Diaphorobacter ruginosibacter: one gene and its partner. The protein of the gene in region 2 binds, or shares a complex with, the protein of the main gene of each other region. Links are inferred from orthologs where the notes say so. Each region holds a gene or a part of one and is shown on either strand. Other genes may lie near its edges.

The links. The genes of interacting proteins can lie anywhere in the genome.
Region 1: the proteins of rodA (region 2) and mrdA are in contact, whole or in part, in a crystal structure (PDB 6PL5), measured with the Thermus thermophilus proteins. The link is inferred for Diaphorobacter ruginosibacter from one-to-one orthologs. Residues at the interface, in WP_223903423.1 of Thermus thermophilus: Phe161, Val165, Phe168, Val169, Leu172, Pro198, Tyr199, Glu202, Tyr211, Arg212, Asp213, Gln220, Val221, Gln223, Ser224, Ile226, Ala227, Ile228, Gly229, Ser230, Gly266, Phe267, Val270, Leu274, Tyr277, Gly278, Leu281, Phe285, Leu289, Arg297; in WP_223903432.1 of Thermus thermophilus: Arg4, Ile5, His6, Leu8, Ala9, Phe12, Ala15, Leu16, Leu19, Gly20, Arg22, Ala23, Trp24, Leu26, Gln27, Val28, Tyr31, Tyr34, Leu36, Leu43, Thr45, Asp47, Lys156, Gln157, Gly158, Ser160, Val184, Leu201, Glu202.

The regions. Positions count from the first base shown.
Region 1 is NZ_CP060714.1:125,307-129,385, forward strand. What follows is about bases 1-2,979. They hold mrdA (penicillin-binding protein 2), read left to right. Parts: upstream 1-501; coding sequence 502-2,457; downstream 2,458-2,979. Other genes in these bases: mreD (rod shape-determining protein MreD), read left to right, coding at 1-447; H9K76_RS00615 (DMT family transporter), read right to left, coding at 2,485-2,979. Also shown: more of H9K76_RS00615, read right to left, coding at 2,980-3,378; H9K76_RS00620 (amino acid ABC transporter ATP-binding protein), read right to left, coding at 3,541-4,079. UniProt on the Escherichia coli protein: Catalyzes cross-linking of the peptidoglycan cell wall. Responsible for the determination of the rod shape of the cell. Is probably required for lateral peptidoglycan synthesis and maintenance of the correct diameter during lateral and centripetal growth.
Region 2 is NZ_CP060714.1:4,318,494-4,323,686, reverse strand. The notes cover bases 1,049-4,041. They hold rodA (rod shape-determining protein RodA), read left to right. Parts: upstream 1,049-1,955; coding sequence 1,956-3,128; downstream 3,129-4,041. Other genes in these bases: tldD (metalloprotease TldD), read left to right, coding at 3,201-4,041; H9K76_RS19595 (YqiA/YcfP family alpha/beta fold hydrolase), read right to left, coding at 1,250-1,834; H9K76_RS19600 (PglL family O-oligosaccharyltransferase), read left to right, coding at 1,049-1,198. Outside these bases: more of H9K76_RS19600, read left to right, coding at 1-1,048; more of tldD, read left to right, coding at 4,042-4,661. UniProt on the Escherichia coli protein: Peptidoglycan polymerase that is essential for cell wall elongation. Also required for the maintenance of the rod cell shape. Functions probably in conjunction with the penicillin-binding protein 2 (mrdA).

The DNA of each region.
Region 1 (4,079 bases), 4.2 Mb from region 2 along the record:
GGGCTGGCCATCAATCTGCTGCCGCTCGGGCGCGTGGTCTGGACGCCCGACTGGCTGATGGTGCTGCTTGCGTTCTGGGGCATCCACCAGCCGCAGCGCGTGGGCATGAGCGTGGCTTTCATCCTCGGGCTGTGCATGGATGTGAGCCAGTCCGCGCTGCTCGGCCAGCATGCGCTGGTGTACTGCCTGCTGATGTATGCGGCCCAGATGTCCAGCCGCCGCATGCTGTGGTTCAACGTGTGGCTGCAGGCGCTGCAGATGGTGCCGCTGTTCGTGGGAGCTCACGCGATCGAGCTCCTGCTGCGCCTGATCTCCGGGGGAACTTTGCCAGGCCTCGAAGGTCTGATTGCACCTGCGCTGGAAGCCGTTCTGTGGCCGATTGCCACGTGGATCCTGCTTGCGCCGCAGCGGCGTCCGCCCGATCCGGACGAGAACCGGCCGCTCTGATGCTTGCCGTGCCTGCCTGTTTGTCCGACCGGCCACCCATGAAGCCCGCACACCATGACTGAATTGCGAAATGTAGAGGCCGACGTCTCTCGCTTCCGTTTGCGGGTGATCGTCGTCGGCTTCCTGGTCTTTCTGGCATTCCTGCTCATCGTCTCGCGCCTGCTGGTGCTGCAGGTGGTGCGCCATGACGACCTGGCCGACCAGGCCGAGAGCAACCGCACGGCCGTCGTGCCGATCGTGCCCAACCGGGGCCTGATCCTTGACCGCAACGGCGTGGTGCTGGCCTCCAACTATTCGGCCTACACGCTTGAGATCATGCGCTCCAAGGTCTCCAATCTGGACGACACCATCGAGGAGCTGTCCCGGATCGTGGACATCAGTTCGCGCGACCGCCGCAAGTTCCGGCGGCTCATGGAGGATTCCAAGAGCTTCGAGTCCATTCCCATCCGCACGCGCCTGACGGACGAGGAGGTCGCCCGCTTTGCGGCCCAGCGCTACCGCTTCCCCGGCGTGGACATCAAGGCCCGCCTGTTCCGCAACTACCCCCTGGGCGAGACCGGCAGCCACCTGATCGGCTACATCGGCCGCATCAACCAGCGCGAGAAGGAGCGCATCGAGGATTCCGACGACGCTGCCAACTACCGCGGCACCGACTACATCGGCAAGCTCGGCGTCGAGTCCTCCTACGAGTCGACCCTGCACGGCCACACCGGCGTGGAGCGCCTCGAGACCTCCGCCGGTGGCCACGCCGTGCGCCGCCTCGCGAGCTTCGCCGCGACGCCGGGCGATACCGTGATGCTGTCGGTCGACATCAAGCTGCAGCGCCTGGTGGAGGAAATGTTCGGCGACCGGCGCGGGGCGCTCGTCGCGATGGACCCGCGCAACGGCGAGATCCTCGCGCTGGTGAGCAAGCCCACGTTCGATCCGAACCTGTTCGTCGAAGGCATTGACCAGGAGAACTGGCAGGCGCTCAATGAATCGATCAACAAGCCGCTGCTCAACCGTGCGCTGCGCGGTACCTACCCGCCGGGCTCGACCTACAAGCCGTTCATGGGGCTGGCCGCGCTGCAGCTGAACAAGCGCTCGCCCACGCAGGTGTACAGCGATCCGGGCTACTTCAACTATGGCGGCCGCACCTTCCGCAGCCACGAAGGCGGCCTGGGCGGCGTGGACATGTACCGCGCGATCCAGTATTCGAGCAACACCTATTTCTATTCGCTTGCCGTCGACATGGGTGTGGACATGATCCACGACTTCATGAAGCCGCTGGGCTTCGGCCAGATCACCGGCGTGGACCTGAACGGCGAAGTGCGCGGCACGCTGCCCAGCACCGATTGGAAGCGCAACACCTACAAGCGCCCCGAGATGAAGCGCTGGTACTCGGGCGAAACCGTGTCGCTGGGAATCGGGCAGGGCTACAACAACTTCACCATCCTGCAACTGGCGGGTGCCGAGGCCACGCTGGCCAACGGCGGCACGCGCTTCACACCTCATATCGCCAAGGCCACCAAGGACGCGGTCACGGGCAAGATCGTCGACATCCAGCAGCCTCCCGGCGTCTCCCTGGGCTATGAGCCGAAGAACATCGAGATCATCCACAAGTCGCTTGGCCTGGTGAACAAGGTCGGCACGGGCGCGCGGCTGTTCGCCAGCGCGCAGTACACCTCGGGCGGCAAGACCGGCACGGCGCAGGCCGTGAGCCTGGGCCAGAACGTGCGCTACAACGCCAAGCTGCTCGACGAGCACAAGCGCGACCACTCGCTGTTCTCCGCCTTTGCGCCGCTCGAGGAGCCGCGCATCGCGGTGGCCGTGATCGTGGAGAACGCCGGCTTCGGCGCCGCCGCCGCGGGCCCCATCGTGCGCCGGGTGTTCGACTACTGGCTGCTCGGGCAGTACCCGAGCGAGGCCGATCTGGCCGCCGTCTCGAAGGGCCAGGCCACCGCGCCGATCGGCACGCCGCGCAAGGCGGCAGATATTTCGCTCACGGCGAACGAGCCGCCGGCGCCCTGACGGGAGCAACCCACCGAGCGCGGCGGATCACGCCGCAGCCACCACCTCCTTCGGCGGCTGCAACTGGCTCACGATCAGCGCGCCCACGATCAGCGCCGCGCCCAGCAGGCCGTTCAGGCCCAGCGTTTCACCGATCAGGAACCAGCCCATGGTGGCCGCGAAGACGGGCTCGAGCCCATAGATGATCGCGCTGCGCATGGCGTCCACGCGCTGCTGGCCCCAGGCCTGGAGCGTGACGACCATCACGCTCGCGAACACGCCGAGGTAGACGAGCGCGGCCCATGATGTGGCGGGAAGGTGCAACAGCGGGCCCAGGGCGCTCGGCACGTCACCATGACGCACCAGGACGAGGATGGTGGCCGACACGAACATCACGGCTGCCTGCGCCGCCGCCATGCGCGTGGCGCGCAGCGGTTGCCCGGCAGTGCGCCGCGCGCATTCCTCGAGCGCCAGGATGTAGATGGCGTAGAAGAACGTGCTGGCGAGGGTGAGCGTGTCGCCCAGGTTCCAGGGTTCGTTCTCGTGGAACATGAACGTCATGCCCAGCAGCGCCATGCCGCAGGCGACCCACAGCGCCAGCCCATAGCGGCGGCCCAGCGCCAGCATCGCGAGAATCGGCACCACCAGCACGTTGAGCCCGGTGACGAAGGCATTGCGGTTGCTGGAGGTGCGGGCCAGGCCCTCGATCTGCAGCCAGAACGCGATGAACAGCAGCACGCCGAGCGCAAGGCCCCAGCGGCGCTCGTTGCTGCGCATGCCGCGCCACATGGGCAGCAGCACACACAGGGCGATCGCAAAGCGCGCCCAGATGATCTGCAGGGCGTCCAGATGGCTGGACAGCAGTTTCATCGCCGGGAAGGTGGTTCCCCAGACGATGGTGACGATCAAAAGGGCCACGAGGCCACGGCGCTCGGAACGCATAGCGGATGGAATTCTGTTGGGTGGTTCGGCCAAAGCCTTGCCGTACGAGAGTACTGTCGCGGCTTTGCGTCGCGTCTGAGGGGCTATCTCATCATTGTGGCTGGGGCTTCCCGCGCTCGCAGGACTGCGGAGGTGGCCGGAAAACCGGTTGGCCCCGCGCTGTCAATGATTCGACATTCTGCCGATAAAGGCACGGATGCGGTCATTCGCCGGGTTGCCGAAGAACTCGGCAGGCGGTGCCTCTGCGGTAATGCGGCCCTGGTCGAAGAACATCACGCGGTCGGCCACTTCGCGGGCGAAGCCCATTTCGTGGGTCACGATGATCATGGTCATGCCGTTGCGCGCAAGCTCGCGCATCACGTCGAGCACCTCCTGGACCATCTCGGGATCGAGTGCCGAGGTGGGCTCGTCGAACAGCATCACCTTGGGCTCCATCGCGAGCGCGCGGGCAATGGCCACGCGCTGTTGCTGCCCGCCCGAGAGCTGCCAGGGGTACTTGTTCGCATGGTCCTTGAGGCCCACGCGGGTGAGCAGCGTCATCGCCCGCGCATGGGCCTGCTCGCGCGAGAGGCCTCGGATGCGGCGCGGCGCGAGCGACACGTTGTCCAGCACCGTCATGTTGCCGAACAGGTTGAACTGCTGGAACACCATGCCGACCTCGCAGCGCTGGGCCTGCAGCGTCTTCGCATCGTCGGTGACGG
Region 2 (5,193 bases):
GGGACCCTTGCTGTCGATTCTGGCGGCCGCGGCGCCATGGGTCCTGGTGCTGCTGTCCATGGGCAGTGGCGTGACGGCGTCGCGCACCGGTGCCGTGGAGTGGCTGGCGCTGGTCGTGCTGCTGTGGTTCTGGCGCGCCAGTGTGGGGCGGCTGGCGCTGCTCATGGGCGTGGCCGGGCTGCTGGCCTATCTGCTGTCGGCCTGGCTGTTGCCCGAGCTGCTTCTGCGCTGGACCGGCGTGCAGATGGATGGCCTGTTCATGCGCGTGGCAGACACCTCGCATCGCTGCACCAGCCGGCTGACGCTGTGGTCGAACATGCTGTACCTGATCGAGCAGCGGCCATGGCTCGGATGGGGCTGGGGCGAGCTCGACTACGCGCACTACAGCACGCTTTTCCCGGGCGAGCGCTTCTGCGTGCTGCTCGACAATGCCCACAACCTGCCGCTGCACCTGGCCGTCGAGCTGGGCCTGCCCGCGGCAGGCGCCTTCTGCGTTCTGGTGATCTGGGCCGTGTGGCGCGGCAAGCCCTGGCGCGAGACCGACCCCGTGCGCCAGCTGGCATGGGGGGTGCTGGCCCTCATCGGCATGCACAGCATGCTGGAGTTCCCGCTCTGGTACGGTCCGTTCCAACTGGTGGCGGTGCTGTCCATTGCCATTCTCCTGCTGCCGCGCGGCGAGGCACAGCCGAGGCCGCGGACGGTGATCCGGGTGCAGGTGGCGCTGCTCACGGCCTGTGTGGCGTGGCTGGCGGGAGCGTTCATCATCGGCAACGATTTCCGCCGCATGGCGCAGCTGTACATCGATCCTCCGCATCGCCTCGCCCAGTGGCGCGACCTGACCGCGCGCGAGGTGAGCCAGACCACCGGCTTCTTCGTCAACCCGGCCGAGTTCGCCTGGCTCACCACCACGACGGTGAACGAGCAGAACGCCGTGCAGATGCATGCGATGGCGCGGCGCCTGCTGCACTATTCGCCCGAGCCGCGCGTGATCACGAAGTTGATCACCAGCGCGCAGTTGCTGGGCCTCCAGGCTGACGTGCAGGAGCAGACCCAGCTGCTCGAGCGGGCCTATCCCGATGCGAGCAAGACGTTCCGGGAACAGCAAGAGCAGCAAAAGCAGAAGGCGTCGGCGGCATCCCAGGCCGGCAGCAGTGCGAGCCAGGCCACACCCGAGGGCTCCGGCGTCGCGGGGTCCTGAGTTCAGTCGCGAAGCAAGAGGACGCAAAAGGAGGGCGCGCGCGCCCTCCCGTCACACCAGGTCGCAGAAGCGGATCACGTCGCCCACCTGCGAGGCGAAGCTGCTCAGTGCGTGGTCGCCGCCCTCCAGCACGTGCAGCTCGGCGTGCGGATAGCGCTCCACCATCTCGCGCCAGTCCAGCAGTTCGTCACCCTTGGCGATGACGGCCATTTCGGGTGCGGCGGGCGGCAGGTGGCGTACGTCCAGGGCCTTGAGCTCATCGACGAAGTGGGGCTGGAAATAGAAATGCTCGTTCGGGTTGTGCCACGCGGTCTGCTCGCCGATGTGCCGCTGCAGGTCGCGTGCGGGATTCACCGCGGGGTTGAGCATCACGCTGCGGCAGGTTTGGTGCTGCGCAAACCAGCTCGCATAAAAGCCTCCCAGAGACGAGCCGATCACGGCGGTTGTCGCGCGCGGCCAGTGGCTGGTGGCGCTCGCCACCATCGCCATCGCATCCCGGGGAGACGGCGGCAACTGGGGGCACCAGAAGTGCACGTCGGGATGATCCCGCTTCACGGCGGCTGCGGTCAGCTGCGCCTTGGCGGACTGGGGGGATGAACGGAATCCGTGCAGATAGAGCAGATGCGTCGTTGCCATGGGAAGAAAGGAACAGAAGAGGAGAGAGCGTCGTCGAGAGCGCTGTCGAGTTCGATGTCTTGGTGCCCGATTCTGCACCTCGTGCGCAGGGTTGTGCGCCGCGCGGGGATAATCGCCGCCCATGTCCGCCGTTTTCGACAAACCCACCGTTCTGCAGCGCATCCTGCCCATGTTGCGCGGGTTCGACTGGCCGCTCATTTTCCTGCTGTTGGTGCTCACCTCGATCGGGCTCACGGCGATGTATTCGTCGGGCTATGACCACGGGACGCGGTTTACCGACCATGGCCGCAACATCCTGCTGGCGGCGGGCATCCTCTTCTGCGTCTCGCAGGTGCCGCCCCAGAAGCTCATGGCGCTGGCCGTGCCGCTCTACACCTTGGGGGTGGCGCTGCTGGTGGCGGTAGCGTTGTTCGGCATCACCAAGAAAGGAGCACAGCGCTGGATCAACGTGGGTGTGGTGATCCAGCCCAGCGAACTGCTCAAGATCGCGACGCCGCTGATGCTGGCATGGTGGTTCCAGAAGCGCGAAGGGCAGCTGCGCGCGCTGGATTTCGTGGTGGCCGGGGTGCTGCTGATGATCCCCGTGGGGCTGATCATGAAGCAGCCCGACCTGGGCACCTCGCTGCTGGTGATGGCGGCAGGGCTCTCTGTGATCTTCTTCGCGGGACTGCCATGGCGGCTGGTGATTCCGCCGATGGTGATCGGTGCCATCGGCATCGTGCTGATCGTCTGGTTCGAGCCGCAACTGTGCGCGGACGGGGTGCGCTGGCCCGTGCTGCACGACTACCAGCAGCAGCGCATCTGCACGCTGCTCGACCCCACGCGCGACCCGCTGGGCAAGGGGTTTCACATCATCCAGGGCATGATCGCGATCGGCTCGGGCGGCGTCTGGGGCAAGGGCTTCATGGCGGGCACGCAGACGCACCTGGAATTCATTCCCGAACGTACGACCGATTTCATCTTCGCCGCCTTCTCCGAAGAGTTCGGGCTGGTGGGCAATATTGCGCTGATCGTGAGCTTCCTGCTGCTGGTGTGGCGCGGCCTGGCCATCGCGGTGGGCGCGACCACGCTGTTCGGGCGGCTGATGGCCGGCGCGGTGTCGATGATCTTCTTCACCTACGCCTTCGTGAACATGGGCATGGTCAGCGGCATCCTGCCGGTCGTGGGCGTGCCTCTGCCGTTCGTGAGCTACGGCGGTACGGCGATGGTCACGCTGGGCCTTGCGCTCGGCGTGCTGATGTCGGTCGCGCGGGCCCAGAACCAGCCGTCGCAGGCGCCGCAGGAGGCGGCATAGCCGCCCAGGTCGCTACAGCGCTCTTACGCACATGTTGCAGCAGGGAGATGAGGCTCTGCCTAAAATGGGCGAATGATCTCCCGCGAACCCACCATTGAACGTTTGGCCATCGCCCGGCAGCTGCTGCTGGAGCCGTTCGGCCTTGATGAGTCCCATCTGGCCCGTGCGCTGGCGGAAATCCGCGCGCACCAGGTGGACGATGCCGACCTGTACTTCCAGTACACGCGCAGCGAGGGCTGGAGCCTGGAGGAGGGCATCGTCAAGACCGGCTCGTTCAGCATCGACCAGGGCGTCGGCGTCCGTGCGGTGAGCGGCGAGAAGACGGCCTTTGCCTATTCCGACGATATTTCCGAAGCCTCGCTGCTCGACGCGGCACGCACCGTGCGCTCGATCGCCTCGGTTGCCAAGTCGGCCCGCACCCGGGTGGGTGCCCGCAAGATTGCCCAAAGCCGCTCGCTGTATCCCGAACTCGACCCCATCGCGACCATGGACAGCACGGCCAAGGTGCAGTTGCTTGAGCGCGCCGAGAAGCTGGCCCGCTCCAAGGACCCGCGCGTGGTCCAGGTCATGGCGGGCCTGGCCGGCGAATACGACGTGGTGCTGGTCGCGCGTGCGGATGGCACGCTGGCGGCCGACGTGCGCCCGCTGGTGCGCATGTCGATCACCGTGATCGCAGAACAGAACGGGCGCCGCGAGGTCGGCTCGGCCGGCGGCGGCGGTCGCTTCGGCCTGGCCTACTTCGATGACGAACTGGTCCACCAATACGTGAGCGAAGCCGTGAATGCGGCGCTTGTCAATCTCGAATCGCGTCCTGCACCTGCCGGCGAGATGACCGTGGTGCTCGGCCCCGGCTGGCCCGGCGTGCTGTTGCACGAAGCGGTCGGGCACGGCCTGGAGGGCGATTTCAACCGCAAGGGATCGAGCGCATTCAGCGGCCGCATCGGCGAGCGCGTGGCCGCCAAGGGCGTCACCGTGCTGGACGACGGCACCATCGCCGACCGCCGCGGCTCGCTCAATGTCGACGACGAAGGCCATGCCACGCAGAAGAACGTGCTGATCGAGGACGGCATCCTCAAGGGCTACATCCAGGATGCGATGAATGCGCGCCTGATGAAGACCAGGCCCACGGGCAACGGCCGACGCGAGAGCTACGCGCATATTCCGATGCCGCGCATGACCAATACCTACATGCTGGGTGGCGACAAGGACCCGCAGGAAATCGTCGCCTCCATCAAGAAGGGCCTGTATGCGACCAATTTCGGTGGTGGCCAGGTGGACATCACCAGCGGCAAGTTCGTGTTCTCCGCGAGCGAGGCCTACTGGGTGGAGAACGGCAAGATCCTGTATCCCGTGAAGGGCGCCACCATCGTGGGCAGCGGCCCCGAGTCGCTCAAGAAGGTCAGCATGATCGGCAACGACATGAAGCTCGATTCGGGCGTCGGCACCTGCGGCAAGGAAGGCCAGAGCGTCCCCGTGGGCGTGGGTCAGCCGACCATGCGCATCGAGGGCCTGACCGTGGGGGGCACGGCGTGACCAGAACAACCCCCTGAGGCGCTGCGCGCCTTCCCCCTTCTCTCGAACTGCTGCGCAGTTCGGGAAGGGGGACGCAGCCGGTGCGGCGGGGCGGCCCTTGCACGGCTGCCTGCGCATCAGGCCACGCCAGTTTCAAAGGGCGCGTCCAAAAAACGAGTAGTGGGCAGATACCACTCAATCCAATTCCAACGAAGCCCAAAGCACGAGCGCAGCGACGTGCCGAAAATTCCTCTTCCAGACTGACTCGCGGTGGCTGTCTGAACGGAGCGCGTAGCGCGCAGTGAGTTTTACCGCGTGACCCCGTATGCCAAGCGCATTTTTGGTGACTTTTTGGGCAAGACCAAAAAGTTACTGCCCCGCCGGGGGCACTCCCGGCCTCCGCCCTCAACCCAAGAATAGCGACCGCATCAAAGCCCCCGGCACCCATCATCACCCACCCCCGACACAGAGCACCCCGATCAGGCCCCACAGAGGCTGTTGCGAAATCGCCACCAAAATTCTTGGTTGCAGTGCATCAAAAAGTGCTACATTG